2 linked regions of the Phenylobacterium zucineum HLK1 genome follow. Each later gene encodes a partner of the first gene's protein in a complex. Links are inferred from orthologs where the notes say so. Each region holds a gene or a part of one and is shown on either strand. Other genes may lie near its edges.

Region 1 (3,241 bases):
CAGGTCGAAACCGTGAAGGCCGGGCTCAAGCCGGGCTCGCGCACCGTTTCGGCGATGGCGGGCGGATCGTTGGTCGCTCTCTGCGAGATGCGTGCGGGCCGGCTCGAACCTTCGCGCGTCTTCAACCTTTGACGAGAGCGGAGAAACCCGATGTCGATCACGGCCGAACGCAAGGCTGAACTCATCAAGACCCATGCCCGCGGCGAAGCGGACACGGGCAGCGCCGAAGTCCAGGTGGCGATCCTTTCCGAACGGATTTCGAACCTCACCGAACACTTCAAGACGCACAAGAAGGACAATCACTCGCGCCGGGGCCTGCTGAAGCTGGTCTCCCAGCGCCGGTCGCTCCTCGACCACCTGAAGAAGGCCGACCAGGCCCGCTATCAGGACCTGATCGAGAAGCTCGGCCTGCGTCGCTAGTTGGTTTACCGAGGACCCGTTCGGCAGCCGCCGTCGGGTCCTCGCCACATTTACCGCTGCTCCTCCGCGACAGGCCGGAGGGCCAAGCGGCGGCCAGGGGGACCCGAACGTCGGGCTTCCCCTTTTCGTACGTGAGGGTTCGAACGAAATCCTCGCCTTGCCTGTCTGACCTGGAGAGGATTTCGGAAGTCCGACGCCCTGTCCGCCCCCGCCGGGAATACGCCCGCGGGATGAGAAAGAAGCCAAAATGTTCGATATCAAGCGCAAGACGATCGAGTGGGGAGGCAAGACCCTCACGCTCGAAACCGGCCGCATGGCCCGCCAGGCCGACGGCGCGGTGCTCGCCACCTACGGCGAGACCATGGTGCTGGCGACCGCGGTGTTCGCCAAGTCTCCCAAGCCCGGCCAGGACTTCTTCCCCCTGACGGTGAACTACCAGGAGAAGTTTTACGCCGCCGGCAAGATCCCCGGCAGCTTCCCCCGCCGCGAAGGCGCGCCCTCCCAGAAGGAGACGCTGACCTCGCGCCTGATCGACCGTCCGATCCGCCCGCTGTTCGTGAAGGGCTTCAAGAACGAAGTGCAGGTGATCTGCACCGTCCTGGCCCATGACCTCGAGAACGACCCCGATATCGTGGCCATGGTCGCCGCCTCGGCCGCCCTGGTGCTGTCGGGCGTGCCCTTCATGGGCCCGATCGCCGCCGCGCGCGTCGGCTACGTGAACGGCGAGTACGTGCTGAACCCCACTCTCGACGAGATGAAGGAAAGCGCGATGGACCTCGTCGTGGCCGGCACCGCCGAAGCCGTGATGATGGTCGAATCCGAGATCAAGGAGCTGACGGAAGAGCAGGTCCTGGGCGGCGTCACCTTCGCCCACAAGGGCATGCAGCCGGTGATCGACGCGATCATCGAGCTGGCCGAGCACTCGGCCAAGGAGCCGTTCGACTTCCAGCCGGACGACACCGACGAGATCGCCGCCAAGGTGAAGGACCTGATCGGCGGCGACCTGCGCGCCGCTTACCAGATCACCGGCAAGTCCGAGCGCCACGCCGCCATCGGCGCGGCCAAGGAGAAGGCCATGACGGCCTTCGCCAAGTCCGAGGCGAACCCCGAAGGCTACGACGCCAACAAGCTGGGCGGCGTCTTCAAGGAGATCGAGGCCGACATCGTCCGGCGCTCGATCCTGGAGACCGGCAAGCGCATCGACGGCCGCACCGTCGACCAGGTCCGTCCGATCCTCGGCGAAGTGGGCGTGCTGCCCCGGGCCCACGGCTCGGCGCTGTTCACCCGCGGCGAGACCCAGGCGCTCTGCGTGACCACCCTGGGCACCGGCGACGACGAGCAGCTGATCGACGCCCTCGAAGGCAAGTACTTCGAGAAGTTCATGCTGCACTACAACTTCCCGCCGTTCTCGGTGGGCGAGACGGGCCGCATGGGCTCGCCCGGCCGGCGTGAAGTCGGTCACGGCAAGCTGGCCTGGCGGGCGCTCCGCCCGATGCTGCCGTCCTACGAGGAGTTCCCGTACACGATCCGCATCGTGTCCGAGATCTTCGAGTCCAACGGCTCCTCGTCGATGGCCACGGTCTGCGGTTCCTCGCTGGCCCTGATGGACGCCGGCGTGCCGCTGAAGAAGCCGGTGTCGGGCATCGCCATGGGCCTGATCCTCGAGAAAGACGGCTTCGCGGTCCTCTCGGACATCCTGGGCGACGAGGACCACCTCGGCGACATGGACTTCAAGGTGGCGGGCACCGCCGACGGCATCACGTCCCTGCAGATGGACATCAAGATCGCCGGCATCACCGAGGAGATCATGAAGAAGGCCCTCGAGCAGGCGAAGGGCGGCCGTGATCACATCCTGGCCGAGATGAACAAGGCCATGACGGCGCCCCGCGCCGAGCTGGGCGAGTTCGCGCCGAAGATCGAGACCATCAAGATCCCGGTCGACAAGATCCGGGAAGTGATCGGCTCGGGCGGCAAGGTGATCCGCGAGATCGTCGAGAAGACCGGCGCCAAGATCGACATCGGCGAGGATGGCACGATCAAGATCGCGGCCGCCGAGCAGACCAAGATCGACGCGGCCAAGGAGTGGATCAAGTCGATCGCCTCCGAGCCCGAGGTCGGCCAGATCTACACCGGCAAGGTCGTGAAGATTGTCGACTTCGGCGCCTTCGTGAACTTCTTCGGCGCCAAGGACGGCCTGGTCCACGTCTCGCAGATCTCGAACGAGCGCGTGGCCAAGGTCTCGGACGTGCTGACCGAAGGCCAGCAGGTGAAGGTCAAGCTCCTGGGCTTCGACGACCGCGGCAAGACCCGCCTCTCCATGAAGGTCGTCGACCAGGAGACCGGCGAGGACCTGTCGAAGTCGAACGAGAAGGCCGAAGAGCCGGCGGACGCGTAAGCGCCCCATCCTTCGGGAATGCGAGAAGGCGGCCGGAGCAATCCGGCCGCCTTTTTCGTGTGGTTCGTGGCCGCCTCGCGGCGGCTCGCGCCTCCGCCGCGGCGAGGTGGCGGCAAGAGAAAAGGCCCGCCGTCGCCGGCGGGCCTCTCGTCAGTCGCTCTCCTGGAAACTTGTCAGCCGCGCAGCTTTCGCAGCAGCACGTCGATGTCGCGGGCGATGGCGGCGTCCTCGGCCTTCAGGGCCTCGATGCGGCGCACCGCGTGCAGCACGGTGGTGTGGTCGCGCCCCCCGAAGCGGCGGCCGATGTCGGGCAGGGACCGCGTGGTGATCTGCTTGGCCAGCCACATGGCGACCTGGCGCGGCCGGGCGACCGCGCGGGCGCGGCGCTCGGAGATCAGGTCGGCCTGCTTCAGCGCGTAGTGCTCG
Region 2 (3,549 bases), 1.8 Mb from region 1 along the record:
GCCCACGAGGCCGGCGCCCGCCTCGGGCGAACCGGCGAGCGCGGCCAGCACGCCCAGCCCCATGGTCAGCAGGAAGGGCCGCATGCCGGCCCGGTTCATCTCGTCGCGCCGCGCGCTGTGGCCGGCGGCGAGGTGGCTGACCTCGTGCGCGATCACGCCCTGCAGTTCGTTGGGCGTGTCGGCCTCCAGGATGAGCCCGGTGTTGAAGCCCATCACCCGCGGGGCGGCGAAGGCGTTGAGCTCCTTCGACCCCACGATGATGATCTCGACATTCCGGGGGTCGATGCCCGCGGCGCGCAGGATCGGTTCGGAGTCCTTGGCGAGGATCTCCTCGATCTCGGTGTCCCGGATGAGCGAAAGGCTCTCCTGCGCCGCGGCGGGCTTCGCCCCGAAGGCCACGGTGGCCGCCAGGACGAAGCTCATCGCGAGGCGGGAAACCGATCGGGCAGGGGAGACCATGCTCAACTCTTCTCCAGACCGCCCTCGAAGCCCGACCGGAATGTAATGCCTCAGCCGCGGCGCCACCAGCCTTTGCGCGGCGCCGGCGGCGGCCCGGAGATCTCGGCCGGGTCGGGCGCTTGCGGCGCCTCGGGCTCGGGAACCGAAGCCGCCACGGGCTCGGCCGGAGCCGCGGGCGCCGGTTCAGGCCGGGCCGGCTCCGCTGCGGGTTCGGCGGCCGTCGCCTCGGCTTCGACGGGCGCGGCGGCCTTGCGGCTGCGCGTCCGGCGCTTGGGCGCGGGCTTCTCAGGCTCGGCCGCTTCCGGCTCCGCCGCAGCGGGCTCCGGCTCGGCGGGAGCCTCCGGTTCCGGCGCGACGACGGCCTCGGGGGCGGCGACCTCAGCGGCCACGGCCTCCTCGGCTTGCGCCTCGGCCTTGCCGCGGCCGCGGCTGCGCGAGCGGCGGGCGCGCTTGGGCTTCTCCTCCTCGGCGGGGAGCTCGACCCAGACCTCCATGTCGCCCTCGGGCTGCGGGGCCCGGACGGCCGGCGCGGGCGCGGCGGCCTCGGCGGCCGCGGGCTGCGGCTCGGCCGCAGCATCGTTGGCCGCAGCCGGCGGCGCGGCGACCGGCTTCAGGTCCTCGGCCGGATCGTACCAGACGAAGGGATCTTCGCCGTAAGGCACCCAGGGGCGCACCCAGGAGAAGGGCTCGTGCGGGCGGAAGTCGTCGCGCATGCGCCGACCGCCGCGGCGGCCGCGGCGACGGCGACGGCCGTGGGCGCCGTCCTCGTCCTCGGCCTGGACCTCCTCGCGTCGCCCGCCCTCGGGACGGCCGCCCTCCGAACGTGCGCCCTCGGGCCGCTCGCCCGCGGGCTCGTCGCCCCGGCGGCCGCGGCGACGGCGGCGACGCCCGCGGCGGCCTTCGCCGTCTTCCCGATCGCCCCGGGCCTCGCGGCTGCGGGGAGCCTCGGCTTCGGCGCCGCCTTCATCCTCGTCCTCCTCGAAGGACTCCTCTTCCTCCTCGGCCTCGTCCTCGTCCTCGAAGACCTCCTCGAGGTAGGCCTCCTCGGCCGGGGGGACGGCGCCGGCGGCCGTCGGCGCGAGCGCCGCGGCGTGCTCGGCGCGGGTCTCGCTGGCGGTTCGCTCGATGCCGTGCTCGGCGTGCGCCATGTCGTCGTCGATCAGGACGGTGACGAACAGGCCGAACGCGTGGTGCAGGCGGGCGAGATGACCGCGCTTCTCGTTCAGGATGTAGAGGCCCACGGCGCGCGGCACGGTCAGGGTGGCTTCGCCGCCGCCCTTCAGCGCCTCGATCTCCAGGGCTCGCAGCGCGGCCAGCGCGCTGGATTCCACCGAGCGGACCCGGCCGGTGCCGCCGCAGTGTTCGCACACGTGGGTGGTGCCCTCCAGCACGCCGGTGCGGCGGCGCTGGCGGGAGATCTCCATCAGGCCGAAGGGGCTGATCTTGCCCATCTGGACCCGCGCGCGGTCGTCCTTCAGGCAGTCCTTCAGCTTCTTCTCGACGGCCCGGTTGTTCTTCGCCTCATCCATGTCGATGAAGTCGATGACGATCAGGCCGGCCAGGTCGCGCAGGCGCAGCTGCCGGGCGGCTTCTTCGGCCGCCTCCATGTTGGTCTTGAGCGCGGTGGCCTCGATGTTCCGTTCGCGCGTCGCGCGGCCGGAGTTCACGTCGATGGCGACCAGCGCTTCGGTCTGGTTGATCACCAGGTAGCCGCCGGAGCGCAGCGGCACGACGGGCGAATAGATCTGGCTGAGGTGGTCCTCGACCTTGTGCTTGACGTAGAGCGGCGTCGGCTCGCGGTAGAGCTGCACCTTCTTGGCCTGCGACGGCATCAGCATGCGCATGAAGTCGCGGGCTTCCTTGAAGCCGGCCTCGCCCTCGACCCAGACGTTGTCCACGTCCTTGTCGTAGAGGTCGCGGATCGCCCGCTTCACGAGGTCCTCTTCCTCGTAGATGAGGGCGGGCGCGATCGAGTGCAGCGTCGTCTCGCGGATGTTCTCCCACAGGCGCAGCAGGTAGTCGTAGTCGCGCTTGATCTCGGCCTTGGTGCGCTTGGCGCCCGCCGTGCGGACGATGAGGCCCATGCCGGCGGGCACGTCCAGGCTCTGGACGATGCTCTTCAGGCGCTTGCGGTCGGTCGCCGTGGTGATCTTGCGGCTGATGCCGCCGCCGCGGGCGGTGTTCGGCATCAGTACGCCATAGCGGCCGGCCAGCGACAGGTAGGTGGTCAGCGCCGCGCCCTTGTTGCCGCGCTCTTCCTTGACGACCTGGACCAGCATGATCTGCCGGCGGCGGATCACTTCCTGGATCTTGTAGCGGCGCATCAGCCGGCGGCGGCGGCGCGCCAGCTCTTCCTCGACGACGTCGTCCTCGTCGTCAGCGGAGCCGGACAGGTCGACCTCGTCCTCGTCCTCGGGCGCCCGGGCGCGGGGCTCGTGACGGTCGTCGTCGTCCTCCTCGGCCTCCTCGCGGAGCAGCGCTTCGCGGTCGGCGACCGGGATCTGGTAGTAGTCGGGGTGGATTTCGTTGAAGGCCAGGAAGCCGTGGCGGTTGCCGCCGTATTCGACGAAGGCCGCCTGCAGCGACGGCTCAACGCGCGTCACCTTGGCGAGATAGATGTTGCCTCGAAGCTGCTTCCGGTTCTGGCTTTCGAAATCGAACTCTTCAACGCGGTTCCCGTCGACGACCACCACGCGCGTCTCTTCCGCGTGGGCTGCGTCGATCAACATGGTCTTGGACATTCAGTAAGTCTCCGCGGCGCGCGGCGGGGGCCCGAAGGCCCGGGCGCTGCCGGTGCATGGGACGGGCGCGCGCGCCGGCCCGCGGGGCGCCGGGAACGGCGTCGCGGGGGGCCGGAAGACCGGGATTGGCTTGAGCTGCGCAGCCCATCGGGTGTGTTCCTAGGCGCGCCGTGGGCGCGTATCGGAGGGTGCGTCGTCGCCGAGGATCTCGGGCGGACCCGACGCAGGTTTGCGTGGCGCGCGCCAACGGGCCCGGAACGGGCGCACCGTCGTCGCGCGGCCGGACTTTGCATCACCGCACCCGAAAAGGAAAGCGGCGCTGCGTCATCCTGCGGCGGTAAAGCTGTCG

What was found.
Region 2: the proteins of pnp (region 1) and PHZ_RS10150 are in contact, whole or in part, in a cryo-EM structure (PDB 9QH0), measured with the Escherichia coli proteins. The link is inferred for Phenylobacterium zucineum HLK1 from one-to-one orthologs.

Annotation. Positions count from the first base shown.
Region 1 is NC_011144.1:3,883,863-3,887,103, reverse strand. Bases 310-3,241 are described here. They hold pnp (polyribonucleotide nucleotidyltransferase), read left to right. Parts: upstream 310-667; coding sequence 668-2,815; downstream 2,816-3,241. Other genes in these bases: dnaA (chromosomal replication initiator protein DnaA), read right to left, coding at 2,989-3,241; rpsO (30S ribosomal protein S15), read left to right, coding at 310-420. Outside these bases: tRNA pseudouridine(55) synthase TruB, read left to right, coding at 1-132; more of rpsO, read left to right, coding at 151-309. UniProt on the Escherichia coli protein: Involved in mRNA degradation. Catalyzes the phosphorolysis of single-stranded polyribonucleotides processively in the 3'- to 5'-direction. Also involved, along with RNase II, in tRNA processing.
Region 2 is NC_011144.1:2,063,830-2,067,378, reverse strand. Bases 310-3,549 are described here. They hold PHZ_RS10150 (Rne/Rng family ribonuclease), read right to left. Parts: upstream 3,201-3,549; coding sequence 510-3,200; downstream 310-509. Other genes in these bases: PHZ_RS10155 (M48 family metalloprotease), read right to left, coding at 310-423. In the rest of the region: more of PHZ_RS10155, read right to left, coding at 1-309. UniProt on the Escherichia coli protein: Endoribonuclease that plays a central role in RNA processing and decay. Required for the maturation of 5S and 16S rRNAs and the majority of tRNAs. Also involved in the degradation of most mRNAs.